DNA from 2 places in the Fusibacter sp. A1 genome. Region 2 is predicted to be linked to the other one. Evidence: riboswitches for the same ligand, from Rfam matches in the RefSeq annotation. Region 2 holds a riboswitch; the other holds the start of a gene.
The links. Region 2 has a riboswitch for cyclic di-GMP ahead of DWB64_RS12185 (hypothetical protein). Riboswitches for the same ligand answer to the same signal wherever they lie in the genome.
Positions count from the first base shown of each region.

Region 1 (15,020 bases), on a different contig from region 2:
TTGAGATTCCACTTGGTGCTCTACCAAAAACTAGCGAAGCTGCTCCAATTTTAGATATTGGATTAGGTACTGGTTTGATGGCTCTAGGTTGGGTATTTAGAAAATGGAATAAGCGTTAATAACAAATAGAAGAGTATCAATCAGAAATGATAGTTTAAGAAGTAAAATATAATAAAGCCACTCAAATTTATACAATTTGAGTGGCTTTATTAATAATCCCGCGTTGTAAAATGAAATTGAACCAATAAAAAATCCATAGCTGGAGCAACCTGTAATATAATGGTTTCACCACAAAACTTTATATAACAGGATAGGTGCACAACTATGGATTACCAACATCATACACTAGAATCAAAGTAGAATAAATATCTTAATGATTTTGAACGCGGTCAAGTTAAGCTTCTCATAGACGATAACCGTTATCCTTACTACATTACAAAGAAACTCAAGCGATCATCAAACACTATCCGCAATGAATTTAAGCGTGGTACAATCCTCAGAAGAAAGCTGGTAAAACTATCATGATTTACCTGCCAGATGCGGGGAAAACTATCTATGAAAAGAACCGTTTAAACTCACGAAACCGTATAAATACTTAGAATGTATTGATTTCATCCAACACGTTGAAGAGAAGCTGAAGACCGCTAAGCATTCAGTGGATGCCATATTTGGTCGCGTGATGCTTGAGGGAACCTATGAAACAAGCAAACGCGTTTGTACGAAGAAAGTCTATAAATTATATCAACTTGGGCTTAATGCAGTGCAAGAACATTGACTTACCACAGAAAACGAAACGTTCTACCAAGCCTAGACGCGTACGAAAAAACAAAATGGTCTTAGGGAAAAGCATAGCTGAGCGTCCTGAGTATATCAACGATAGGAGTGATTTTGGCCATTGGGAGATTGATTGTGTCATCGGCAAGAAGACTCAAGGGGAGAGCGTTCTATTGACTTTGACAGAAAGAAAAACGCGTATGGAGATAATTCGTAAGCTGCCTGCAAAAAGTTCTTGGGCTGTCCAGCGTGCCTTGCAAAAGCTCAAAGAAGATGCCGGTGAACTTTTTTGTCTAACCTTCAAGAGCATAACAGCAGATAACGGATCTGAGTTCTCAGAATTATCCTCGTTCGATGAAAGTGAGATCTATTTTGCACACCCCTATTCCTCGTGTGAACGTGGCACAAATGAGCACCATAACGGCTTAATTAGACGTTTTATCCCTAAGGGGAGGAGCATCAATCCTTATCCCTTGAAAACTATTGAAGCTATTCAAAGCTGGTGCAACACCTTGCCCAGAAGGATTCTAGGCTATATGAAACCACAAGAAGCTTTTGAAAGAGAAGTATTCTTACTTACTGCACAATGCTTCCATTATATTACATTAGGTATTAGTTCAATTTGATATTGAAATTTGGACTTTATTAATAATGATAAATTTGATTATATTATTCAAAGATTAACTGCTACTTGATGGAAGCATTATTATTTTGTTTATTGGTATGGGTTGTAGCCATTACTATTTCAGGGTGGAGTGAGTGAAACTATTGTTAAAAACAGTAAATAAGGATATGATGGAAAGAGCATCTAGCGGCTTACTTTGCTGTTTTGATTAAATTGATTAAATGTGAGTATATTCAATAATAAGGAAGGTTGAAAATTTATTAAAAAGCAACGAGGAAGTAATAGTTCTTAAGCGTTAATACAACAATTTGGGGAATGTTAAGTGAGGTAAACTATGGAGAATATAGTAGTTGCAAAAGAAGCTGAAGCACATCAAAATAGTGTTCATTCTGAAAGAAAATTTGATGCATTTAGAAGATATAATTATAAAGAATTACTCTTGATGCTGTTTTCTTCTTATATTTTTGCTTCTATAGTTAGTATGATAAATGTAGTCGAGAAAAACTCAAATTTATCATTTGTTACTAATCTAAACGGTTTTAGTATTATAATCTCTATGATGCTTTATTTAGCAGTTGTTATTTATATGAAATTGAAATTAAAAATTAGTGAGTCTGTGTATTTAGGATTAGTAGTTGTTTCTGGATGTTTTGGCGTGTTAACTGTAGTAGACAGTGAGAAGAATATTTTTCTAACACTTGGTGTGATCGGGATTATGTCGGTCATCATCATTTCTTATTACCAAAATGTAGATATCAATAAATTTGAAAGAGTAAACAATAAAGTCACAAGTGCGATTATTGGATTGCTGTTTATGGTGATGTTCTACATGATTTCTACTGCAACGATTTTTAGATACAAAACGTACAATGCTTCAACATATGATTTTGGGATTTTCACTCAAATGTTTCACTATATGAAGCAAACGGGGTTACCTTATACTACATTAGAGAGAAATGTATTTTTATCGCATTTTGCGATACATTTTTCTCCGATTTATTATTTAATTCTACCTGGATATTTACTATTCAGTTCTCCAGAGTATTTACTGATTGTTCAAGCATTTTTTGTGACATCAGGAGTTATTCCACTATACTTATTGTGTAGACATCAGAACTTGAATACCTTTATTACAATGCTGATTTCAGGTTGTTATCTTTTCTATCCAGGAATAGTAAGTCCAACTTTTTATGATTTTCATGAAAATAAATTTCTTACAGCTTTAATGCTTTGGATGCTCTACTTTTACGAGAAGAATAAAAAAAAGTCTATGATTTTGCTGGTTTTTTTGGTTTTATTTGTTAAGGAAGATGCTGCGTTATATATCATTTTTTTTGGTTTTTATGATCTATTTGCTAATAAGAACATTAGGCAAGGTTTAATAATAACGTGTATTGGGTTTATATATTTTTATTTAGTTACAACTGGAATGAGTCTTTATGGTTATGGAATAATGGATGATAGATTTAGTGTCTATCAGTTACCAAATGAAACGGGATTAGCTGTAGTAATGAAAAATATTTTAATGAATCCTGGTTTTTTCATTACTCAAGTGTTTATGTTGGAAAAACTAAAATTTGCATTATATATGTTGACTCCACTAGTATTTATCCCAATCATTAGCTCTAAATGGAGCAACTTAATATTTTTGATACCGATGCTAGTAATCAACTTAATGCCTAAATATGTTTATCAATATGACATAGGTTTTCAATATACATATGGTGTATCAGCTATCATGTTCTTTCTATTTATAAAAAACATTAGTAAGTTTGAGTATAGAAAGCAATTGACTATTTGCTCAATTGGAATTTTTGCATCTCTAGTATTACTAATGACAGCTACTAATGACAAATTTTCTTACTATCAAAATATTTATAATACATTCAGTCAGGAAATAGTAAGAACTGATGAGGCTTTATCATTAATACCAAGAAATGCTTCAATTACAAGTGAGACGTTTTTCACACCTCACCTATATTATGTACAAGAACTCTATGAATACCCAAATGACTTTGAAACTGATTATCTTGTTTTAGATGTTAGATGTCCGGTTGAAAAATTTGATGAAAAATCAAATTCCGCATTAAACGCTGGGTATGTTGAAGTATTTTCTGGTGGAATGGCAGTGGTATATAAGAAAATCGATAATCCTCTTGAGTAATGTTATGATTTCTGATAATTAATTTCAGATAAAGAGAACCAGCAAGTACAATGGCAATACTATTGGTGTTTCGATCTATAGTAAACTTACAGTGAGATGTATCATAATCGAGTGTTTTATATGGATTAGAGTAAAGGATACCATTCAAGACGTGAATAGGAAAGGTGTTGGATGGGTATCATGAAAGCAGTTCCTCTGTTACATAATTAGAGTATTATAAAAAGAGAGGATGCCCACATGAAAATAGCGATTAGAGTTATACTGATAATTACTGTTGTTTTGCTTTCAATTGTTTTATTACTTAAAAAAGACGATTTTCTTAGCAAAGCAACTCTTTCAATGTCAGTTGATAGACAGAACCATGAACCACTTTTAGACGAGTACAACTCTTTAAATGAAGTTTTTTCAAAACGGGATGCTGTGGATGTAGATTATATCATCCTGTTGGAGAAAGAGAATAAATCTTATAAAGAGGAAGTTGATTTTATAAAGTTACAAAAATTGGAGAGACTAAAGGAGCGTCAAGCACTTGCTGATAGGAAGAGTGTAGAGTTAGCTCTCGAAAGAGATAAATACGAATCGGAAATGCCATTGATCACCAAAGAAGGACATTTAAGTTTGTTGGGAAGGATAGCTATAGCTAGCATTAATGTCAATATGCCACTTGTTGAAGGTACAAGCGCTAGTGATATTGCAATTTCAGCTGGACATTTAGAAAATACAGCATATCCAGGGCATATTGGTAATTCGGTTATTGCAGGTCATAGGGGCTATAATTATGGATTACTATTCAATCGATTAGATGAGTTGGAAAAAGGTGATAGAATTGTGTTGACCACTTCGCAAGGAACATTTACTTATGAAGTATATCAGAAAAAAATTGTTGTTCCAGAAGACACATCGGTTATCAATCAAACAGACACTCATAGGGTTTTAACTTTGATTACTTGTGAACCACTTTATAAATCAACATATCGATTGGTTATTCATGCGGTATTGGTAGAATAGCATTTTGAAAGAGATTAGTGGTATAATTTATATATGAACTAATAGAACTTACAAAGGATGGTATGTATGAGTTTAATAAGGCGTTATGGATACAGTTTACTAACTTTTTCAGTTGCATTTCTAATAATGATGTTCGCATTTGTGAATGAAGGATTATTCCCTTTCGGGGAAAATCAGATCATGATCATCGATAGTTGGCACCAGTACTATCCAATATTGCAGGAACTTCAGTTTAAACTGCAACATGGCGAATCGTTGTTCTATTCCTGGAATACAGGGACTGGAACTAATTTTTTTGTAATGATGGCCTATTATGCGATGAGTCCACTCAACTTCTTATCCTTTTTTGTACCTGCTGAGTTTTTAAGGGAATTCATGCTGTTTGCTACGATTGGCAAAATCGCTTTTGCGGGTGCCTTCTTTACGGAGTATTTACGAGGGGTATTTAAATCAAAGAATCTGTCAATAGTCCTATTCGGTCTAATGTATGCCTTTAGTGGATTTTTAATGGGGTATTACTGGGATATCATGTGGCTGGACTGCGTTGCTTTGCTGCCTCTTGTTATACTCGGATTACATAGATTGATGGATGAAGGCAAGTTCGGACTATTTGTTTTTACGCTTGCTCTGAGCCTGATCAGCAACTTTTATATTGCGTATTTTGTATGTGAGTTCATTGCCCTTTATACCTTTGTGGTCTACTTCACTAAATATAGGTCTAAGGGAATCACACATTTCTTCAATAAGATTTCAAAGGTAGTCATGTACTCGGTGTTGGCAATTGGTTCTGCGATGTTGACTTTACTTCCGATTTTCATAGGTATGCAGCGTGCATATGGCCTATCATCAGGTAATCCAACTAGCTTTAAATTGTATCATTCCATACTTGATATTCTAAACAATTTGCTTGCCTATGTAGAGCCGACAGTCGTAGATGGTTTGCCGAACATTTCCATAACGATGATCGGGTTACTATTTATGATCTTCTATTTTCTTGTTCCAGGAATTCCTACAAAAAACAAAGTGATCAATGGATCATTTGCTGCATTTTTGATTTTGAGTATGAACATCAATTATTTGAATTTTGTTTGGCATGGATTTCACTTTCCAAATCAGGTGCCTTTTAGATTTTCCTTCCTACTGTCATTTGTACTGTTGACAATCGCATATGAAGCGATGACTAAGTTAAATGAACTACCTGTAAAAGCGGTTTTAAAAGTAACTGGTGTCATGATGGTTTATCTGATTGTTAATGAAAAACTTTACACAACATTATTCGATGCACAGGTTTTTTACATCAGTGCGGCATTTCTGCTTGCTTATGCCTCTATTGTTCTCCTTTATAAGCATGACAAGGTTTCTATCAAGTTTATGGCAAAGATGATTTTGATCGTCTTGTTAGTCGAAATCACAGTGTCTGCATTTCATGCGACAGAGGTTGCTGGAAATTCAGGGCGAACTGACTATCCTGTTCAAAATAGCGAAGTACAGGCTGCTCTAGATGATTTATATGCTAAAGATACTGGGTTTTACCGTCTGGAGATGTATCAGCAATATAGCGCTAACGATCCCTTATTATATGGATATCGGGGTATTACACAATTCTCATCTACTGCAAATTCAAAATTGAACACCTTTGCAAAGAAAATGGGAATGTCTGCCGATCCAGGTGGAAACTCAAATAGGTATTTGCCAGGCACACCAGTGATCAACGCGATGTTCAATATAAAGTATCTTCTGTCAAAGCATGCTGCTTTGCCTATTCCAAACGCTGCCTATACGAAGTTTAACGAGTTTACTGACCTTGAGGTATACGAGAACAGGTATGCTTTCCCACTTGGATTTAAGGTCAATCCTGACATCCTCAACTTGACGACAACCGACATCAGCCCATTTAGAAGACAAGAGCAGTTCATGAGTCTTGCGACTGGGAATGAGGTGACATTCTTCAAAGGGGTAGAAGCGGTGAATGAGACCTATGAAAATATGGATAGGCATCTGCTTGAGGATATAAGATACCACTATAAAAATATCGATGCTTCCAAAATAGGAAAAGCGAAAATAGAGTTTGTTGCGCAGCAAACAAAACAGATGTATATCTACATGCTTAACCAAACGAAAACGGTTACGCTTAAAATGAATGGAGTTTCCACCACCCACCAAACCCCACGAGGTGTGATCATCGACTTAGGGATCGTGGAAGAGGGAACAAGCTTTGAGTTATCTTTTGAGGTAATGGCTTCTGCATCTGGATATTTTGACATTCATGTTGTCACATTCGATGATGAGGTGTTTACCGTCACCCGAAACGATTTGATTGACGAAGCATTCGAAGTGGATGAGTTTACCCAGACAAAGCTTACTGGAGTTGCGACACTCAACAGTGATGGACTGCTTTATACTTCGATTCCTTATGAAAAAGGCTGGAAAGTAAAAGTAGATGGTGACCGAATAGAACCTATGGCTTATCAAGATGCGATGATTGCGATACCACTGCGTGAAGGAACACATCAGATTGAATTCTCATATGTTTCAGCAGGCTTTGTCTCTGGACTGATGATCAGTGTTTTATCACTGCTTATCTTGGCTTCAATTTATGTTTTAGGAAGGAAAACGGATTTTCAAAAGGAACAGAAGGAACTGAAATCTAAAAGGGGACAGCATGAAATTGCTGGTTAATGTGATGGAGAAGATAGAAATTTTAAAGGATAAACTGTTCACACGTCAATTTGTAAGATATCTCATTACTGGATTTTCTGCATTTTTCATCGAGTACGGTTTGTATGTGCTGCTGATTAAGGTGTTGAACGCACAATATATCATCGCTAGTGTGCTGGTTTATTGTGTGATTTTCTGGTTTGTATTTTTAATGAATAGAAAGTGGTCGTTTGAGTCGACAAAGGATATTAGGAAGCAATTGGTGCAATATGGACTGCTGTTCATTTTCAATCTGGTTGTCGCCAATATCGTACTGATGACATTCTTTACAGAGATACTAGGAATCAGTGAATTGATATCTCCACTCTTAAAGATGGCATGTATCGTGATGTGGAATTTTTGGATCTACAAAAATGTAATCTACAAATAGGAGTCAACTATGGATATGGTTAATAGGCATAAGGAACTAGCGATTATTATTCCTGTTTACAATGAAGGAAAAGCGCTGCAAACCAATTTTAAGGAGATTGTGCGCGTACTTGAACAAGATCGAGTGGATTGTCGATTCATGTTTGTCGATGACGGTTCTACTGATAATACCTGGCAGGTGCTGGAGTCCATCGTAAAGGAGTATCCTCAGGCAGAAGCGATAAGGTTTGCAAGGAATTTTGGCAAGGAAATCGCTCTTGCTGCAGGTCTTGACAGCATCGATGCCCAGCTTTATCTGCTTATGGATTCTGATTTGCAGCATCCGCCCGATCAAATAAGACCTATGCTCGAGCTGCTGATTAAGGAAGATGCGAATATCGTGGAAGGCATAAAAATCACTAGAGGAAAAGAGTCCCTATTTTATAGGTCCGTTGCAAAACTATTTTATTGGGTCTTAAACGTAGTCACTCATCTAGATATGAGAAACTCATCAGATTTCAAGCTACTGGACAAACAGGTGGTTGAATCAATAAGACGATTTGATGAAAGAAACCTGTTTATCAGAGGTATCGTAAAATGGGTTGGGTTCAAAACCGTTCAACATCCTTTTCATGTAGAGGAGAGAGTAAATGGAGTCAGTCATTTTTCTACTGCGAAGCTGGCCATGTTGGCACTGAATGCCACTCTCTCTTATACAAGTAAACCACTCTATATCACCATGATCAGCGGGCTTATCTTCTTGTTCTTTGCAATCATCTTAGGAATTCAGACACTGGCTAATTACTTGGTCGGGAACGCATTGGATGGATTCTCAACAGTGATTCTGGTCCTTCTGATCACTGGTTCTATGATTATGATTTCGCTTGGTATTATTGGGACGTATATTTCGAGAATCTATGACGAGATTAAAGCTAGACCGAGGTATATTGTTAAAGACAAAATCCAATGACGCTTGTTGTTTACATAATCCTAAAAGATTTTAAGAGCATATGACTTGTAAACGTAGCTGCCCTGTAATCAAGATGTAATCAAAATTACGACTGTATTGTTGTAAATGGTGGTATAATGTAGTTGAGAGGGTAGTCAAAAGTCGATTCGATTGACCAAAATTATTCTGTAAATCGCAAAGCTGATGAAAATCAGTGTCGCAAAGCTATAGGGTCTAAGGTTCATATGAACTATGACAGCCAGTTTCCAGAGAAAGACTTTGATTGCCAAATAGGTTGTGTAGACCATGTTTGCACACCAGGTATCAGATCTTTTCTCGACAAGGCAAACCAGTTGAAAGATTGGGGCGCAAAACTAGAGGGCCTAAGTCACTTGTGTGATATGGCAGCCAGTCGCCGAAAGAAAAGTTTTTTACTTTTCTTTCCCAAATGTAACAAGGCAAACCCATCGTGAGGTGGGGACGCAAAACTACAGGGTCTTCATAATGAAGATAGCCAGGTGCCGAAGGGAGAGAATTAGATGAAAAGAGTGATTTCTTTATTAACTCTTACACTCATTATCATGACATTGTCCGCCGTTGCTTTTGCAGATGGTGGCATTATCAAGGTCAACGAAGAAATCGGCACAGTAAGCATCAATTATACTGCAACTGATTATTCCGATTTTAAAGTTCTAGTGAAAAAGGGAACTGAACAATATGTTTATAACCTTTATGATTCACAAGAGGAGTTTCCACTTCAAATGGGAAGCGGAGATTACTCAATAGGACTCTATCAACGTGTGGATGGCAACAAATATCGAAAAGTGACTTCTGCTACTGCAGTTGTTACGGTGGATATGATGAAAGTCTACACAGCAAGTATTCAAACCATTAATTGGAAAGAGAATACTAGCGCAGCTGTATTAGCTGATTCATTGACTACGGAAACGATGACAGATCAAGAAAAATTCAATGCAATTTACAAGTACGTCATCAATAATGTAGTTTATGATTATCAAAAGGCAGCTACTGTTGATAGTCGATTTATTCCAAACAACACATTGACGATTGAGAACAACAATGGTATTTGTTACGACTATTCATCACTGATGGCATCGATGTTAAGAAGCGTTGGTGTTCCAACTAAAATGATCCATGGTCAAAGTACCTATACATCCGTGTATCATGCATGGAATGAAGTATATCTCAATGGAAAATGGGTGATCATCGATACTACCGTTGATGCACAGTTGTCAAAAGGTAGTGCGAGATACTCGATTGAAAAATCAATCAACGATTATGTTGGAGTAAAATCATTTTAAAAGGATAAGTTACCCTCTCAGCTATTTTATCTGACAAAGCCGATAAGGCTTTTTTTTTGCCTATCACAAAGATAGCTCATTCGATGAATTAGTGTTATAATGTGACTGCAAGCATAGAGTGATTCAATGGACTTTGGTGAGTCCAAAGACCTATTTAGCGGTTAAGCATGATTATGTTTTATCAAATGTGGTATATATATAATAATTGAAGTCATGAAAGGGGCGAGAAAGATGAAGCGAAAGTTAGTAGTTCTGTTTGTAGTAATGATTGCCGTGTTATCAAGTTTCGCATTTGCAGATGGCATTATTAATTACAAGCCCGATGAAGGAATTGTTAAGATAAATTATACAACAACCGATTATACTAAGTTTAAAATAATCATAAAGAGAGATACGCAGCAGTACATCTACAATATCAACGATAACGATGAATCATTTCCACTTCAGATGGGCAGTGGTTTGTACACAGTAGCAATTTACCAAAATGTTTCCAGTAATAAATATAAGAAAATCACATCAGCCTCTAAGACGGTTACTGTCAATGAAGATGCTGTAAATCTTGCAAGTGTGCAGAATATGAGCTGGGCTGAAGAAATGAAGGCAATCGTTCTTGCAAAAGAACTGATGGCTGATCTTGAAACGGATGAGGAGAAGTTTGATGCCGTTTACGACTATATCATCCGGTCGATCGTCTATGACTATTATAAAGCCTCGACTATCTATAGCAGGTATTTACCTGTGATCGATGTCACTCTTGAAGAAAAGAAAGGTATCTGTTATGATTATTCATCACTGATGGCTTCAATGCTTCGAAGCCAGGGCATAAAGTCAAAATTGATTGAAGGTGAAAGTACTTATACCTCCACCTATCATGCTTGGAATGAAGTGTATTTGAACGGCGAGTGGAAAATCATTGATTCCACAGTCGATGCGCAGCTTTCGAAGATGATGGCCAAATATGACAAATACAAGACTACCACCAGCCACGTTAAAATGAAAAGTTTCTAGTGTATGGTGATAAATTTAGTTAGCCCTTAGAGATAAGGGCTATTTTTTTAGTATAATAAGTCTATGATTATTAACTTATTTAATAGGTATATATGAAATAGTCAGCGGTTGGAGCAACTGTTCTATCAAGTGTTAAAAGGCTAGGATGCTCAAACGAACAAGGAGGATTAGCATGGAAGGAAAATATAGACTAATTACACGAAGTGATTTTGACGGTCTGGTTTGCGCAGTCTTGCTTAAGGATATGGGATTAATTGATGATATCAAATTTGTTCATCCAAAGGATATGCAGGATGGAATCATTCAGGTGACAGAATTTGATATTACGACGAACTTGCCCTATGTTTCAGGTGCTTACCTTGCATTTGACCATCATTTAAGCGAAACAATCAGAAATCAGGAAGTCGCTGAAAATCATATCATTGATCCCAATGCGCCCTCTGCCGCAAGAGTGGTTTATGATTACTATAAAGATAAACATCAGTTCAGGGAGGATTGGCAGGAAATGCTTCTTGCAGTAGATAAGGCCGATTCAGCTCAGTTTACCAAAGAGGATATTCTTGAACCTAAAGGGTGGGAACTTCTGAGCTTTCTGATGGATGCAAGGACAGGTCTTGGACGATTTAGAGCCTTTAGGATATCGAATTATACACTGATGATGGAACTGATAGACTACTGCAGAGACCATACGATCGATGAGATTCTTGAGCTTCCTGATGTGAAGGAACGTGTGGAACTGTATTTCAGATATGAGGACGACTTTAAGAAGATGATTCAGAATCATGCGAAGGTCTACGATGAAATACTTGTAGTAGACTTAAGGGATGTCGATCCCATACTTCCAGGAAATAGATTCATCAAATATGCCTTATATCCTGAGACACAAATTTCAATTCAAGTCATGTGGGGCCTTAAAAAACAAAATACCGTATTCACGGTTGGGAAATCCATCATCAACCGTTCTTCAGATGTGAATATCGGTGAGGTCATGCTTCAATATGGCGGTGGTGGTCACAAGAATGCAGGAACGTGTCAGATTCCGAACGATAAGACAGAAGAACTGCTTGTGGAAGTCATTGGTAAATTAAAAGCATAATATTTGAGGCTGATCAAGACATCAGCCTCTTATTTTGTGTATAATGAAAACGTGAGAAAATTGCGTGATGGATAAGTAAGGTGTTTCACTGTATAGGAGCTGTTGGAGTTCTTATGAATGAAATTATGCGGTTTACTCAAGTGAGTGATTATTGAGGAGGATTATTATGGAGAATAGGTTAATTGAAAGATTTTTAAGCTATGTAAAGATTGACACGCAGTCTAACGAGGATTCTACAACTCAGCCTTCAAGTGTAAAGCAGTTTGACCTGGCGAAGGTTGTAAAATCAGAACTCGAAGCGTTGAAACTAAAAGATGTTTTACTGGATGACAACGGATATTTGACAGCGACTTTGCCTGCCAATATCGAAGGCAAGCACGATGTGGTCGGTTTTTGTGCCCACTTTGACACCAGCCCTGATTTTTCAGGTGAAAATGTTAAGCCGATTATACACAAAAATTATCAAGGTGGCGACATTTACCTCAACGAGCAAACCATCCTTAAACCAAGTGAGTTTCCTTTTCTTAAAAACCATATCGGCGATGATATTATCACAACCGATGGAACAACCCTCTTAGGTGCTGACAATAAGGCAGGGATAGCTGAAATCATTGAGCTTTTACATGTCCTGATCGACCATCCTGCGATTCCACACGGCGAAATAAAGATCATGTTTACTCCTGATGAGGAAATCGGTCGCGGTACGGATGCGGTGAATCTTGACAACTTTAAAGTAGACTACGCTTATACTGTCGATGGTGGTGAGCTTGGAGAGTTGGAATATGAGAACTTCAACGCAGCTACGATGATCGTCAACGTCAAAGGAAGAAATATCCATCCTGGCTCTGCGAAGAATAAGATGAAAAACGCGCTTGCCATTGGAATGGATTTTCACAGGCTCTTGCCACTGACTCAGGCACCTCAATATACGGAAGGGTATGAAGGCTTTTATCATTTGAATGATATGACAGGAAATGTAGAGCATGCCCAGATGCACTACATCATCAGGGACCACGACAAGGAGGCTTTCGAGTATAAGAAGGACTTTGCCTTAAAGGTCGCCGAACTACTCAATAATCAGTATGATGAAGATACGATAAGCCTTGAGATCACAGATTCCTATTTCAATATGAAAGAAAAAATCGAACCTGTGATGCATATTATCGATTATGCTAAGCGTGCGATGGAAGCTGCAGGTGTGAGACCTCTGATCAAGCCGATCCGTGGTGGAACAGATGGGGCAAGGTTGTCGTTTATGGGGATTCCTACACCAAACATCTTCACAGGTGGCTACAACTATCACGGGCGCTACGAAATGATTCCTATCCAGTCCATGGAGAGGGCGGTTGCCGTACTAGTGGAGCTGGTTCAGATTATCGCTGAATAAAGCAAATTGTAGAAATTGTACTACCAAAGATCAGTTCATTGCGAACTGATCTTTTTATTTTTTTTGTCCTTTTGTGATAGCGGTCTCTAGGCTTATGAACGTAAGGAGCTCGTCATCATCTAGTAGTGAAAGGCAAAGCGCTCGATTGCTTGCGGCAAGTTCTTGTTTAGTCTGGTTTTTTGTAGTTCTCAGGGAATGCCATGCTATCTTCTTTTTCCCCAGATAACAGTCGATATCTGCGATACGCTCATTCTGTGCATTGAACTCCAGTACTTGCAGGAGTCTTTTTATCTCTGTTGGATCCTGAAAAGTAATAAATGTCAGAGTATACACTCCGACCGACATCATAGGTCTGACCGTGTCTCTTCCCCAGCCCTCATGAATGACAAACCCAAGGTCTGAATGATCCAGTATAAGGCGGACTCTCCTGTAATGTAAATCATACTGCTCATAAATATCGTAAATCTTTATGGTGCACTCATGCCACTTGTGATGGCCGATTGATGCATTGATGTACTTGAGACGGTTAAGGCTTAGTTTGGACATCACCTCATAGACAGGCAAGGGACAAAAGAGAGCCTTATCATGCAAGCGGTTGAAAGGGACTGAACGCTTAAGGATGTCCTGTGTAAACATGAGGATGGTACCGCTCGCATAGCGCTCATAGAGATCTTGGGGCAATCCGATTTCACCTTCCAGATCATCGATTACCCGCTGGATATACTTGTCTGGTTCACCTACAGTTTTTGCCATGATTAGTTGTGGGGAGACCCTGACGCTAGTGATTTGAGCGGATTCCTTTATGTTCAGTAAGTCGATCAGTAGAGTGGAGAGTTCAACATCTACGAGCATGAGATGCTTAAAATCGAGGTTTTCAAAAGTCAGCAGTGGATGTAGTTCTTCTGCGAAGAGGAGAACGCACATAGTTGGACCCGCGAAGCCGCTGAGCCATTCGAACTTATCTTTGAAATGATCGCAGTAGGCGACCGATCTTATCGGGTTGAAGGTCTCTGTGAGTACGTTGACCGTCTCATGTATGTTATGAGATGCGATGATGAGAAAACTTGCGCCTTTTCTAAATAGAAACATATAAGTCCTCCTAGATTCCTGCTTTGAATTTTTTCATCCTTACATCATCCGTACCAAACGGATAGGATAACCGATAGACTTTTAGCGGATGGAACTCGAAAACGAAAATACCTTCAATCGCATTACTCAGATAAGGGTGGTGGTCAAACTGACTTTTTACCTTTAGGTCATGTCCAAAAAGCAGTAGGTCTGCTTTTGTAGCGTCGATCTTATGCCGGTAGTGGGAGATTCCTAATTTAACTCCCTCAATCGTAGGATAACACATGTCCTTAAATAGTTGGTCGCTGCCGAATAGCTTGCCAAGCGTATCAAAGTCGTCATGGTTGCCCTTGGTGATAAAGAGTTTTGCCTCGCAGGAGTTGAGGATGGAGGCAAGTGCCTTTACCTTGCGCTGATAATGGATAAGTTTCGACGGGTGAAGTTCAAGTTTTATGTTGTCGACCAAATCTCCTGTATGGACGATATAGGTTGGATTGATGAGTGCGATGATATGCTTAAGACTTGCGTAGGTCATCGTTGGCGTATCAGAAAT
Region 1 covers NZ_QQWI01000016.1:32,823-47,842, reverse strand. Annotated here, with positions in the region: partial or broken gene DWB64_RS17695 (IS30 family transposase) at 364-1,400, shown strand; gene DWB64_RS17690 (DUF2079 domain-containing protein) at 1,734-3,563, shown strand; gene DWB64_RS17685 (sortase) at 3,801-4,571, shown strand; gene DWB64_RS17680 (YfhO family protein) at 4,638-7,250, shown strand; gene DWB64_RS17675 (GtrA family protein) at 7,234-7,659, shown strand; gene DWB64_RS17670 (glycosyltransferase family 2 protein) at 7,669-8,607, shown strand; cyclic di-GMP riboswitch class I at 8,771-8,857, shown strand; cyclic di-GMP riboswitch class I at 8,920-9,006, shown strand; cyclic di-GMP riboswitch class I at 9,034-9,112, shown strand; gene DWB64_RS17665 (transglutaminase-like domain-containing protein) at 9,126-9,908, shown strand; gene DWB64_RS17660 (transglutaminase family protein) at 10,140-10,916, shown strand; gene DWB64_RS17655 (exopolyphosphatase) at 11,089-12,012, shown strand; gene pepT (peptidase T) at 12,179-13,399, shown strand; gene DWB64_RS17645 (hypothetical protein) at 13,454-14,488, opposite strand; gene DWB64_RS17640 (metallophosphoesterase) at 14,499-15,020, opposite strand, start outside.
Region 1: another riboswitch for cyclic di-GMP. It lies ahead of DWB64_RS17665 (transglutaminase-like domain-containing protein); the one in region 2 lies ahead of DWB64_RS12185 (hypothetical protein).

Region 2 (15,020 bases):
TTTAACAGCAGCACCGACTATATGTTCATCACGACCGTATCGGATGACGGAAGACCTGGCTATATTCTGGATGTCAATCAAATGGTGATCGATAGGCTGGGTTTTGACAAGCAGACGCTGCTTGCCATGAAATACTCCGAACTGATTAAAGAGGATTTAAAAGTAGAGGGTGGAAGTGTTGACGGGTCGATGATTATTGAGAATGAACTGATCACGAGTAAAGGTCATATCGTCCCTGTTGAAAACCACTATAAACTTATCGAAGAAAAAGGAATGGCGCGGCTGATCATGGTATCTAGGGATATCACTCAAAAAAGAGTGAATGAGGCCGCACTTAGAAGAAGTGAAACACGATTCAGGAAAATCGTCCAGCAAGTGACCGATAGAATGGTCGATAACGAGCTCATCGATAGGAAGGTAAGCCATTTAGCGATAGAGAAGGAACAGTTCGCTCTAGATCTTGAATCGATAAACATTCAACTTGAAAACCTGTATAAGTATGAGATGCAAGAAAATCAAAAAAAAGAGGCGCTAATGATCTACCAGTCGCGCCTTGCTGCGATGGGGGAGATGATCGGCAGTATCGCCCACCAGTGGAGGCAACCGCTGAGCGTGATGCAAATGGTCTTCAACAATGTGCTTGATGCATTCAAGCATGGCGAGCTGGATGAGGAGCTTATCATCAGGCAACACGATAGAATGACAAGTCTCACAAGGCATATGTCACAGACCATCGATGATTTTAGGTATTTTTTCGATCCAAATGCCAAAGTCAACCGATTTTTCGTATCAGCCACCGTGGACAAGACTTTATCCCTGCTGGATGATACGCTTAAGCAAAAGATGATTGAAGTGTCCTATAAAAAGAGGGAAGACGCTTTGATCTACAATTTTGAAAACCAGCTGTCTCAGGTGCTGCTGTCAATTTTACAAAATTCAATTCATGCGCTCGAACAGATCCATGAGGGACAGCGACAGATCGGGATCATTCAAAGTTTTGATGGAGGATTCGTCACGATCGAAATCACAGATAATGCCGGTGGGGTCACAGAAGAGGTAAGGAACCATCTGTTTGAACCCTATTTCACTACAAAATCATCAATCCACGGTACAGGACTTGGTCTTTATATAGCAAAAGAAATTATCGAAAAAAACTTTGACGGCATGATTGAGGCTGACAACCACAATAAAGGTTTGCAAGTGCTGATTACGCTTCCATATAAGGAGGAGGTTGAATGAATCATCCTGAAGAAAACAAGATCAAGGGACTGACTGTCCTTTATGTAGAAGACGAGGTCATGTTAAGCGAAGAGGTTTCGGCGTATTTGAAAAGGCGCGTCGGAAAATTGTTTAGCGTCCACGACGGGGTCGAGGCGCTTGAGATTTTAGAACATTACCCTGTCGATGTCGTGATCACGGACCTTCTGATGCCCAAAATGGATGGAATGAAACTAACCCAGATGATTAGGGAAAAACATCAGTCCTTACCGGTCATCATCACAACCGCCATCAACGACGTTTCTGTGATGCAGCACTCCATCGAGCATGGAATCAATCGGTATATCATCAAACCCTTCGATCCGAGTGAATTGATTGAAGCGCTGGTTGCTGTCAGCGCCAAGATCGAACGACGGGTAGATGGCAGCGCTGTTTCAATAGGGGATTATGCCAAGGTGACCAGTAAGATTGAAAGTGAAGTCGCCAAACTGATAAAAAACACTTCGGGCAAGGGACCGGATAAGGTCAGCGCCTTTCTACAGGCCAATTTGATGGAGCTTGTAATAAAAGGGAGCCGCACAAAACTTGAACAGACCATTTTTTCAAATAGTGAAAACATAAGAGTGGTCGATTTTTTAAGGGAGACCTATTACAAAATGCTCACAAAGGAATTATGCGAGATCATAAAGGAGCACAGCGCCAGACACGCCCATCTGCTTCAAGTTGTTTCTCGCAGCGGTGAGGATATCGATATCATTAAATTTGCGCTGGATTAGCGTAAAATAAAAAAACCAGCCGGCGGCTGGTTTTATTTTGCTTATTTACGATACCAAGTACAGTGGAACGCCAACATATCAAGCGGGTGGTCTTTTATTTCTCTACACTTAAAGCCTAAAGACTTGAAAAGCTCCACATTGTTTGGATATGCTTCAACTTCAAGCGTCTTAAAGGTCCTTTCAGAAGTGAGATGCTCGATTAGCTTTCGGGCGTATCCCTTGTTGCGCTGGTCTTCCTTGACGGCAAGGTGCTTTAGAATGAATTTGACACCGTCGATCTCCGTACCACCGATGATGCCGATTACCTGTGAACTATCTTCTAGCACATAGAAGAACCCTTGATTCTTAGAATAAGTCGTCTGTGCTGCCTTACGGATCTTTCCCTCAGTGGGAGAAACGATACACATCGACAGCAGGGCTGCAATCTGTGGATTTGAATGGATTTCATCATGTGATTCTATTCTTGTAATTGTCATTATTAGTCCTCATAGGTTCGTCTGATAGTTTTTCAATACACATTGTATCACATGTTACTCTAAAACAGGCTATTTTAACGTCATCGCGCTAAATTTTTTTGATTTGAGCGCATGAACTATCAAGTCTTCTGTGGTACAGGAGTCGTCGAACGTATTGTAATAGCAACCTGTCTTACGATCATAGTGGCTGTCTGAGTTCGTAACCACAGGGATTTTCAGCTCTTTTGCGAGTGATAAACGCCTATCATAGTTTTCCTCGTTTAAATTGGAGGATAAAAGCTCGACAGCGTGGGGAGGATGTAGGTATACATCGGGATGTACAACATCAGAAAACCTGAATGGATGTGCAAGAATGATGGCACCACCAAGTTCCTCAACAAGCTTATACAGGTCCTTATAGGTGAAATGCCTATTTTCGATTGCGGTGTCATGGACTCCGATGACCAAGAAATCCTCATAACCGATATCGAGTACCGTAACCTCTATCGCTTGATAGACCTTAAATGGAGCGTGAACCTTATTGAGCCCATCCAATTGCTCCTGAGGAAACAGTTTCATGTGTTCGGTGATGAAGATCGCGTCAAGACCCTCGTTGATTGCCGCCTGAATCTGATCCTCGATGGATGATACGGCGCAATCGGAATAATTGCTGGAATGTACGTGAAAATCTATTTTCATAAGTTGCCTCTCTTTTTTGTTGACCCATTCCATTTTAACACATCTCAATCGCTTAGAGGAGTCTGGTGATAGGCGGTTTCTTAAATTTAGGAAATCATAAGGATAAAACTGGATTATTCAAGCTTGCATGGGTATGATTATAGATAGGGAAATCACTTTTGAAAGAGAGGGCATTATGATTAGATATCAATCAAAGGCAACTGATTTTGTAGAGAATTACAGCCTGCTCAAAGCGGCGTTCAAATGGGACCATAACCTGATCAACTATTTTGGAGCCTTGATGGCTGTTGGAGAAAAGAAACAGGTCGATACGGAGGAAATCAAGGAAATCAGGAAGTATATCAAGAGCAACACCACTGTCTTCTCGCAATTTAGGGGAATGAACGAGCTGCTTGTCGCACTGATGATTTGGTTGGAGCCAGGAGCAGAACGCGTATTTGACAGAACCATAGAGATATACGATAGTTTAAAGGATAGCGGCTTTAAAGGCGGCACCTACCTGCCTATGGCAGCCATCATACTTGCAAAGAACGAAACAAAGAAATCGGTGGAATCCATGATCTTTAGAATGCATGAGTTTTATGACGGAATGAAAGAACAGCACTTTTTCTTAACAGGGCAGGACGACTATGTGTTTGCAGCGTTACTTGCGGCAACTGAGCTTGTTCCATCAACCACCCTAAAGCTGATCGAGGACTTTTATCGTGATCTGCACAGTAATGGGTTTTCAAAAGGAAACGCGCTACAAAGCCTATCACATGTGCTTGCAATAGGTGATGAGCCTTATGATAAGAAGCTCGAAAAAACAATCAGAGTCAACAAGGCATTTACGTCAAAGGGATACAAGTTTAGAGACTACACGATGAGCAACCTAGGTGTGCTGGCACTACTGACAAATGATCCAGAATCCCTTGTGGACGAAGTACTCGAGGTCTCCGACTGGCTAAAGACGCAAAAGGGTTTTGGAGGCTTTAGCCTTGACAAGAAGACCAGAACGATTCTTGCGAGCAGCCTTATCGCGTATCAGTACATGGACGATAGTGAAGTGACCTTTGAAAAGGCAGTGCTTGCAAACAGCATTCAGACCCTCATCATCGCCCAGCAGGTAGCCATGAGCGCGGCTGTGATCGCAGCATCGGCAGCGGCGACCAGCGCAAGTACGTGATGACACCTTCAAAACATACTAAAAAAGGACCGAATATATTTCGGTCCTTAATTTTATGCCAACTTATCGGATGCTACATGATATCGTGGATCTTCGAGGATGTTCACTTCAACAAAATCCTTCGCGTTTTCAAGCAGTTCCTTGCACTCCGAGCTTAGATGTCTTAGGTGGATGGTTTTGCCGCTAGCCAGGTATTTTGCAGTGATCGCATCGATTGCTGCGATCGCCGAGTGGTCATGGACATGTGAGTTCATAAAGTCGATGATCACATCGTCAGGATCTTCGTTGATGGTGAATATATCCTGAAAGTTTTTAATCGATGCGAAGAAAAGTGGACCGTCAAGCAAGTAGACTTTAGAACCGCAGTCTTCCATGCGAGTACGCGCTGTGACGTTTTTGCCTTTGTTCCATGCGAACACCAATGCGGATAGGATGATACCAAGTGCCACAGAGACAGCAAGGTTTGTGAATACAGTTACGATAGTCACAACGATGATGACAAGCGCGTCTGATTTTGGAATCTTATTGATAATACTAAGTGTGGTCCATTCAAACGTAGCGATGACTACCACAAACATGATGCCCACGAGTGCGGCAATCGGAATGATTGAAATCAGACTTGAACCGAACAGGATGAACGCCAAAAGTGAAAGCGCGGCAGTGATGCCTGAGATGCGTCTTGTTCCGCCAGACTGAATGTTTAGCATACTTTGACCGATCATCGCGCAACCGCCCATACCGCCAAACACGCCACAGACGATGTTGGCAACACCTTGACCGATGCATTCTCTGTTACCATGACCACGGGTATCGGTTGTTTCATCGATAAGGCTCATGGTCATCAGTGACTCGATAAGTCCGATTGTCGCCATAATCACCGAATAAGGGATGATGGTAATCAGCATATCGATAGATGCAGGGACATTGGGGATGTGGAACTTAGGCAAACCACCTGAGATGGTCGCAAGATCGCCGACTGTGCGTGTATCGATGTTGAAGATGTTTACAAGCAGTGTCACAAAAGCAATCGATGCGAGTGTTGCAGGTACTGCCTTAGTCAGTTTAGGGAAGAATTTGATGATTCCCATCGTTAAGAGTGTTAGTCCAGCCATGATCAGTAGCGGCATACCTGTCAACCAGTGGTGGTCGACTTTGAAATGCTCGAACTGAGAGATAAAGATCACAAGTGCCAGACCGTTGACAAAGCCGATCATGACTGTATGAGGAACCAGCCTGATAAACTTACCAAGCTTGAACAGGCCGGCAAGAATCTGCAGCAGGCCCATCAGAATAACGGCTGCAAACAGATATTCGAGCCCGTGGCTGAGCACAAGCTCTGTAATGACGACTGCAATTGCGCCTGTGGCACCAGAAATCATTCCAGGACGTCCGCCAAAAGCCGACGTGATCAGACCAATAATAAAGGCAGTGTATAGACCGACAAGCGGATCGACACCTGCTACAAAAGAAAAGGCGATGGCTTCTGGCACTAGCGCGAGCGCGACAGTGATGCCGGATAAGACATTGTCTTTCATTGTGGATGGCAATTTGTTGGTTAATGAGTACATATAAACTCCTTCTGTTGTCCTTAAGTTTTCAAGTGTCAACTATAACACAAGCAGTGTGTTGAGGCAATGTTTGAGTAAATAGTGCAAATATTTAGACTGCGTGGATATGGATACCCAGAATTTTGGGGATTAAGAAAAGAAATGAGGGATGATTATTGATTGGTGATTGGGGATTGGTGATTGGGGGTTGGTGATTGGGGGTTGGTGATTGGGGATTGGTGATTGGGGATTAGATGATGGGTGATGGGTGGGGGATATAGTGGTATAATGGAGGGGAAGAGTGAGGTTTAGGAGGGAGTTTATATGAATGAGGTATTGAGAGGGCTTGCGGCGCGTAAGTCGGTTAGGGTGTTTGAGGATAGAGCGATTGGTGAGAGGGAGAAGAAGGCGATTTTGAACGCTGCATTTCAGGCGCCAACTGCCGGTAACCAGATGTTATACACGATACTTGACATCACGGACCAAGAACTTAAGGATAGGCTGGCTGTGACTTGCGATGATCAGCCTTTTATCGCAAAAGCACCTTTAGTGCTGATTTTTTTAGCCGATTGCAGAAGATGGCTTGACGCTTACAGACACGCAGGACTTGAAGCTAGAGACCCAGGTGCGGGTGATTTGCTCCTTGCCTGCCAGGATGCTGTGATCGCGGCGCAAAATGCGGTAGTAGCCGCCGAATCCTTGGGGATAGGGTCGTGTTATATCGGCGATATCCTTGAAAATGCGGAAGAACACATGGCAATGCTTCACCTGGATGAGTTCGTGCTTCCTATTACAATGCTTGTATTCGGTTATCCGACCGAGCAGCAAAAGGAACGTGAGAAACCACCACGATTTGAAGAACGGTTTATCGTGCAAGAGAACACCTATAAGCGCTTGAGTGAAGAAGACCACCGTACGATGATGACAAACAGGGCCAATAAGGCGTCATTCGACTATGATGAGTTCATCACCCGTTTTTGCACACGTAAGTATATGTCCGATTTTTCGAAAGAAATGTCTAGATCTGCAGCGATCTATCTAAATAAGTTTAAAGGCGAGTAAAAAATATGACTGAAAACACAAATCAAAATGCCCGTACCATATGGATCGATGCCGATGGGTGCCCCGTGGTGAAAGAAAGCGTAAGAATTGCAAAAAAACATCACTGGAACGCGGTTGTCGTTAAAAACCATGCGGTACAGATAACAAGCGATTATGCGGCGGTTATAACAGTGGATACCACAAGGGACGCGGCTGACTTTTATATCGCCAACCATATGAAGCAAGGCGATGTCGTGGTCACAGGGGATTACGGCCTTGCTGCAATGGCGCTTGCAAAATCAGGTAAGGTCATTACCAATAACGGCAGGTACATCACAAATGAAACAATCGATTTTGTCTTGGAGACAAGGCACGAAAACAAGATGAACAGAATGCAGGGCAAACGGGGAACTAAGATAAAGAAAAGAACAGCGGGTGACAATGAACGCTTTACTGAAGCGCTCATCGAGCTTGTGAGCAAGATGGTCTAAAGCTCAAATAGGTCGTGATCTAAGATGGTGATTGATTTGTTGTCAAAATCGATGATGCCATCTTTTTTCATTTTTTGGAGTTCTCTTGAAAGCGAGGTGCGTTCCACGCCAAGTTTTTGTGCAAGTTCGGTTTTGGTCAGCCTCAATTCGATGGTGGGTGATTTTGATCTTCTGTATCTTGATTGTAGATAGGTGATGATGTTTTCGCGAATCGTCTTTTTAGAGTAGCGTTTGATGGTGTCTCCAAGATACAGCGACCGATCGGCGATCGTCCTTAGGAGTTCGGTTAAAAACACCTGATTCTCTGTACAGAGTCTTAGGATCGCTTCTTTAGTAATCACTAAAAGACGCGTCTTTGTCTGAGCGGTCACCGTCATCGGGAAAAACGGTTCTGATGAAAACAAGAGGTTTCCACCAAGAATCTCATAGTTTTCAAAGGTTCCGATTTGCAACTGATTTCCGTTTTCGTTGATGCGGTCGACAGATACGGTACCGTCTATGATGATTTCAAAGTGCGTGCACCGTTCACCTTCAAAATGGATGACTTCATTTTTAAAATAAACTTTGTATAAGTAGTCGGTGGTATCCAACTGTTTTTGAGTGATGAGTTCTTCAACGGTTTCTAATAAGATCATGTTTTTCATGAAAACCTCCTAATGTGTTACCATGGTAACAGATTGATTGTCTTCATTGTACTATCATTGGTATTAACATACAAGAAAGAGTACATTAACATTTATAGGAGGAAACAATGGATATCTTAACAATACTGTTTTGGGTGATCACTGGTAGTTGGATGATTTGGTCGCTCTTCAAGGACAAGAAAAAAACACTTGGCACCATGAAAAAAACAAAAGCCAAAATGGGAAGCATGATGGGCGAAATCGTAGCGATTATTTTTCTTATCGGTCTGGTGCTGGCGTGGATACCGCCGGAGCAAATAGAAAAAGTGCTAGGGGCTTCAACCGGATACCTATCGACAGTCCTTGCGGCGTTAATCGGAAGCATCACGCTCATTCCAGCTTTTGTGGCTTTTCCACTGGTGGGATCTCTTGTCGATTCGGGTGCAAGCATCGTACCTGCTGTGGCATTTTTAACCACACTTACGATGGTTGGCGTCATGACCTTTCCTATCGAAAAAAAGGCGTTCGGACTTAAGTTCACCCTGATCAGAAACGGTTTCAGCTTTGTCGCAGCGCTTGTTATCGCATTTGCAATGGGGGTTATCTTATGATGAAACTTAAAAAACTACTTAATAACAAGGCGTTCTTACTTGTCCTTTTAGGTTATGGACTCACCATGTTCATTGATCCGTCAAGGCTACTACTCGCCCTAAAGGGTAGTTCATATTACTTGATAGAAATGGTTCAAATCATGCCGGTCGTATTCATGCTGACCGTATTGATTGAAGCTTGGGTACCCAAGCATGTGATATCCAAGAGCTTAGGACAAGATGCCGGATTCAAGGGAAACCTAATGGCTCTTCTTTTAGGCAGCATCTCGGCAGGACCAATCTACGCGGCGTTTCCGATCTGCAAGGCCCTTTATAAAAAAGGTGCGACCATCGTGAACATCGTAATCATCTTGAGCGTATGGGCGGTCATCAAAGTACCTATGCTTGCCAATGAAGCCAAGTTCTTGGGCGGAGAGTTCATGACGGTAAGATGGATCTTAACGGTAGTTTGCATACTGATCATGTCATACGGCGTCGGATATTTTGTCAAGGCGAAGGACTTTGCAGTCAAGTTAACCGTGCAAGAAGAGGAGATTCAGGTGAATTGATCCTTTGATTAAGATTCCCTTAGAGAACAATTAAGAAAGAGTGTAGCTACTTGAATTCGATTTATTCTTGTAGGATACTAGACTTAACAACATGTTTATGAAGGGGGTTTACTTATGAAAGGCAATTTATTAGGAGTTATTCTGGTCGGAATCGGCCTCGTGTCGTTACTTGGAAACATCGGATTTTTAGGTGATGAGCTATTTCTGCTGTTTGTATCGGCAGCGTTCTTCCTTGCTTACTTCGGTGGTAAAGGTAAACGTTCATTAGGTTTTTTAATACCGGCAATGCTGATCGCTGGGGTCGGAGTATTTGCGAATATCGAACCTATTTTAGGTGTGATGGAGGGTCCTGTATTCTTCTGGATGATAGGAGCGAGTTTTGCAGGCATCCACGTCATTCATAAAGCGAATGGGGGCACGTTCAAATCGACAGCTTGGGCCATGTATCTAGGACTAGGACTTGCGGCATTCGGCGTATTCGTATTGACAATTGAAGTCATGTCCTTTGAACCCTTGGCAAGACTCATCAAGTTCATCTGGCCACTCGCCCTGATCGCAGGCGGTCTGTTACTCATAAAACGACATAAGACGATTGAGAAAGAACCCTTTTAAGGTGAATTGAAGATCAAAACAGAGATTACAAAAAGTGATCTCTGTTTTTTTATTTGAAAAAACATTGGAACCCCACGCATATTAGTGTTTTTTTGCTGAAAATATGTGTTACAGTATGAACTGTACTTAAATGAATATTGGCAAATCAACTGAAAGGTTGAGACGCAAAGCCGTGGGTCTAAGGTGTAAAAGCTATGATTGCCAGGTTGCCGTTATAAAGATAATAATGATGAGCAGCCGTATGGGCTGCTTTTTTTGTGGGCAAGAATGTTAAAAACAAGGAAAACTACTAAGAGGAGAAGAAAATGAAAAAATCAATGGTTATTGTGGTACTGGTAATTGGCATCGCTCTAGGCGGTGATCTGTTGCAAATCCTGTTCGGAAGCGCTCTACTATCAAATTGGGGTAGCGTGATCCTGACTGGTCTGCTTCTTGGAATGCACATGGGGAAAAAATACGCAGGCAGGTTGGATACAAAACAGTTCATCGATACCTTATCGCTGATCGGTGCGATTACAAAAGTTGTGATCACTGCGATAATGACAAGTCAAACGACGCTTCTCGCACTAGTGCTGATCGCCTTTTTGAATGTGGTGGTCATCAATATTGCGCTTAATGTTGGATTTAAGTTAACAAAGAAAAAAGAACTGTCTTAAAGGTGGGGCAGTTGATGAGTAGACAAGTAGTGAGAGGTCAGTGAATGTGTTAGTTGTCAGGAGGATGTATGTTTTTGTGAACTCATAAACCCTCATACAATAAAATAAGGTATATGAGTTACAAGCACTTAAACGTATTTTAAACTACAAAAATACAGGCAGTGGGCGTTTCAGAACACAAAACGTTCTGAAGTGGTGAAATACTTCGTACATTTTTATAATCGTTTATTCCAATTTTGATAACTTAATCTGTGCTAAACTAAGTTATCTAGTATTTAAAGGAGGTCGATGACAATGATAAAAAACAATAGAACATTCAAACTACCATCGACAAATGGTGTCGGTGGCTTTTAATTATTTTGGAGGCTTATTTGACAGATTATCAGAATGAATGGAAAGGCCGTGTGATTGCATCGCATGGCAAATTGGTTACGTGCTTAATTAATGACGTTGAAGTGAACTGTGAGGTTGCGGGGTCGTTTTTCAATCAAGAGGTAATTGATCTACCGACGGTTGGCGATTGGGTGTTTTGTGATCGTGATTCGGATAAGAACGGACGTGCGATTGTACACCGTATTGAAGAGCGAACTAGTGAGTTTAGCAGAAAAGTTGCTGGTGGTAGGCTTGATAAACAGGTGATTGCTGCTAATATCGATACGATCTTCATTTTGATGTCACTGAATCACGATTTGAATTTTTCAAGACTTTTACGTTATGTGACCATTTCAAAGAGTAGTGGGGCAAATGTTGAGGTCGTGCTTACAAAGTCCGATCTGATGCCCGAAGCGATTTGGGTGGTTGAAGATATCAAGAGTCAGTCGGGTATTGAACATGTACATGTCATCAGTGTACTGACAAATGACGGCATGGAAGAGCTGAAATCAAGAATTAAACCTGAGCAGACCATAGTTTTTGTCGGTAGCTCGGGGGTTGGAAAGTCGACGCTTACCAATACGCTTCTTGGCGAAGAGGTCATGAGCATTGGCGGGCTTAGAAACGACGACAGGGGTAGACATACCACCACGCACAGGCAGATGCTCAAAACAGAAAGTGGAGCTTGGCTGATTGATACTCCAGGTATGCGTGAGATTTCGTTTATCGACCAAACGGATGGTCTGAGCGAAGCATTTAGCGATATCACAGAACTGATCGACAAATGCAGGTTTAATGACTGCTCTCATAAGAACGAACCCGGTTGTGCGATAAACCATGCACTTGATAGTGGCGAGCTGTCGGAGTGGAGGTTTGCTGAATATTCCAAGTACCTGAAAGAAATGGCTTTTTTTGAAAGTAAAATGAGAAGGAAGCTGAATAAAGATAAAAAGAATAAAAAGTGAGTTGGAAGCCTAAGGATTCAATTTCTTGGGCTTTTCTTTGTTTTAAGTACACTACCTATTAGAAGTAACTTTCTATTTTATCTGAACAATGATACAATCAAATAATGAGACTTTATAGATGAAAGAGAAGGAAATATGGAACAAACATTTAAGGAATTAGGCGTATCAGAAGAAATTTTAAAGGCACTGAAGGAAATGGGATTTGAACAACCGACAGAAGTTCAAACGAGAACCATTGGACCTATAATGAATAAAGAGGATTTGATCGTTAGGGCGAAAACAGGTAGTGGTAAGACCGCTGCGTTCGGTATTCCTATGCTTCAGTTGATCGACGGAAAGTCAAAATTGCCTCAAGGGCTTATCCTGACTCCTACTAGAGAACTGGCTGTACAGGTTAACGATGAGGTTAAAAGAATCGCAAAGCATCTTCCTCTTCGTGCCACGGCTGTTTATGGGCAACATAACATGAATACCGAAATGGATGAACTTGAAAAGGGTATTTCACTGCTTACAGGTACTCCAGGTAGGGTTTATGACCATATCAACCAAGGGAACTTTAGAACCAATGAAGTTAAGTTCTTAGTGCTTGATGAAGCGGACAAGATGCTGGATATGGGCTTTATCGACCAGGTGGTTAAGATTATCAAGGCGCTGCCTAAGGACAGGATTACTTTATTGTTCTCAGCGACAATGCCATTTGAGATTCAGAATATCTCTTGGGAATATATGAAAAACCCTGAGACGATTGAAATTGAGTCGGATACAAAGACGGTGGATTCGATCCATCAAACCTATTACCGCGTGGAGCATCATGAGAAGCGCACCCAGATGCACAGGCTCTTGATGGTCGAACAACCGGATTCGTGCATGATTTTTTGTAACACGAGAGCCATGGTTGACCGCGTCAATGAGTACTTAGAAAGAAAAGGCTATGCTACAGAAGCCTTACACGGCGCTATTTCGCAGGCTAAAAGACTTAAGACGATCAACCGTTTTAAGACGGGGGCCTTTAAGATTTTAGTCGCGACCGATGTGGCAGCCAGAGGAATACACGTGGACGATCTGTCACTTGTAATCAATTACGATATTCCTGTTGAAAGGGATAGTTATGTTCATAGAATCGGTAGAACCGGTCGTGCCGGTAACGGTGGACGCGCACTTACTCTTGCTACTGCTGAGGATATCATGAGCCTTTATGAAATTGAAGAGCACATCGGTGCGATGATTGAAGAAGGCGAGCTTCCTACAGACCAAGAAGTCAGAGCGTCAAGGACTGCAGCCGAACTTAAACTGTTCGGTCCTAAGAAGTCACCGAGAGAACACACTGCAAAACGTGTTCATGCGTCGCCTGCTAAGGAAAAGTATAAGAAGGCAGAGGCAAAACCTATTAGAAAAGCGACTGTAAAACCAGCAGTTGTGAAACCTGTTGTTGTTAAACCGGTTGAATACAAACCGGCAGAGGCAAAGGTGGCTGCTTCTAAACCTGCAAAAACTTACGAGTACAAAGCGGGTAAACCTGCTGTAAATAAGCAAACTTCGGTAACATCTGATAAGAATAAGGCAGTCAAGGCTTACTCAAAGGATGAAGTGGCAAAAGTGCTTGCCAGTTACCAATCGAAGGGTAAAGTCAAGAAGAAGGAATCCATCTTTAAGACGATCTTCAAAAGAATGTTAAAAAAGTAGGTGTTGTATGTCTAAATTAATGATTATCGAAGATGACGAGAGCATTCGCAGAGAGTTGAGCACTTATCTTGAGAAGCACGGTTTTGAAGTAATTGCGCTTGATGAGTTTAACGATGTGGCCAAAAGGTCTGTCGCAGGCGGGTATGATCTGATTTTACTGGATATCAATTTGCCTGTAAGCGATGGACACTACATCTGTAAGGAAATCAGAAAGTCAAGTGATGTGCCAATCATTATCGTGACAAGCCAAGATACAGAGATGGACGAGCTTATGAGCATTACTTTTGGTGCCGATGATTTTATCACCAAACCCTATAACCTTCGTATCTTGCTTGCTAGGATCAATTCCTTGTTACGTAGAACCGTAAAGTCGGCGGTTGCCAACAAATTGGAACATAAAGGGCTGGTTTTGGATGTTAAGAACGCGGTCGTTCGCAAGGGTAGTCATGAGGTTGAACTGACAAAGAACGAGCTTCGCATTCTTACGACCCTTATTGAACATAAGGATGAAATAGTGTCACGTTCTGAAATCATTGAAGAACTTTGGGATTCGGACGCTTTTGTCGATGACAATACGCTGACTGTGAATGTAAACCGTTTGAGAAAGAAACTTGACAGCATCGGTGCTGTGGATTTTTTGACGACCAAGCGGGGCATGGGATATAAGGTATGAGTCTTCTCGGATATCTAAGTGACAAAAAAGTACTGTTGGGACTGCATGCGGTTTTGGTGGTTACTTTATACTTTACGCTTAAGGCGTTCATGATGACTCCGGCTGCGATCGGTTTTGTCCTACTGCTGATCATCACTACGGATCTTGTTTATGTGATTTATGACGTATTTCGTAGGTATACTTACTATAAGAATATTGAATCGGTTCAAGATACACTCGATAAGAAGTACCTGATTGCGGAAGTCGTTGAGAACCCAAGTTTTTTTGAAGCGCAGGTAATGTTTGAACTGCTTCAGTCCTCACTTAAGAGTATGAACGATGAAATCGGTATGCATCAATACGCCTCTAAAGAGTACAGGGAGTATATCGAAGCATGGGTACATGAGATTAAGTCGCCGATTGCTGCTGTAAGGCTGATGATGGAGAACGATCAGATTAGCGGCACTAGCGGACTTGCCGATGAGATGGCAAGAATTGAAGAGTATATCGAACAGGCACTGTTTTATGCAAGATCAACGCAGCTGTCTAACGATTATTCGATTAAGACAGTCGAGCTGCGACCAGTTGTCAATGAAGTCATTAAGAAAAAGGCCAAATCCTTGATTGGAATCGGCGCAAGTGTTGATACACTGGGAGTGCAAGGTCTCGCGCCGATCGATACAAAATGGTTTCAGTTTATTCTGGGGCAAATCGTATCTAATAGTATCAAGTATAGAAAAGAAAACCTGACGATTAAGATATGGACCAGGCAGTGTGAACATTCCATTTTGCTGTATATCGAGGACAACGGTTGTGGAATAGCCCAAAAGGATCTTGAGAATGTGTTCAATATGGGCTTTGTAGGCGTCAACGGGCGTAAGAACTCCAAATCGACCGGGCTGGGAC
Region 2 covers NZ_QQWI01000008.1:3,150-18,169, reverse strand. Annotated here, with positions in the region: gene DWB64_RS12245 (ATP-binding protein) at 1-1,239, shown strand, start outside; gene DWB64_RS12240 (Na-translocating system protein MpsC family protein) at 1,236-1,994, shown strand; gene DWB64_RS12235 (GNAT family N-acetyltransferase) at 2,036-2,470, opposite strand; gene DWB64_RS12230 (PHP domain-containing protein) at 2,540-3,148, opposite strand; gene DWB64_RS12225 (DUF4003 family protein) at 3,324-4,313, shown strand; gene DWB64_RS12220 (SulP family inorganic anion transporter) at 4,367-5,881, opposite strand; gene DWB64_RS12215 (nitroreductase family protein) at 6,185-6,922, shown strand; gene DWB64_RS12210 (DUF188 domain-containing protein) at 6,928-7,392, shown strand; gene DWB64_RS12205 (Crp/Fnr family transcriptional regulator) at 7,389-8,036, opposite strand; gene DWB64_RS12200 (permease) at 8,144-8,626, shown strand; gene DWB64_RS12195 (permease) at 8,623-9,174, shown strand; gene DWB64_RS12190 (hypothetical protein) at 9,289-9,786, shown strand; cyclic di-GMP riboswitch class I at 9,916-10,000, shown strand; gene DWB64_RS12185 (hypothetical protein) at 10,092-10,442, shown strand; gene rsgA (ribosome small subunit-dependent GTPase A) at 10,814-11,779, shown strand; gene DWB64_RS12175 (DEAD/DEAH box helicase) at 11,915-13,462, shown strand; gene DWB64_RS12170 (response regulator transcription factor) at 13,470-14,135, shown strand; gene DWB64_RS12165 (HAMP domain-containing sensor histidine kinase) at 14,132-15,020, shown strand, end outside.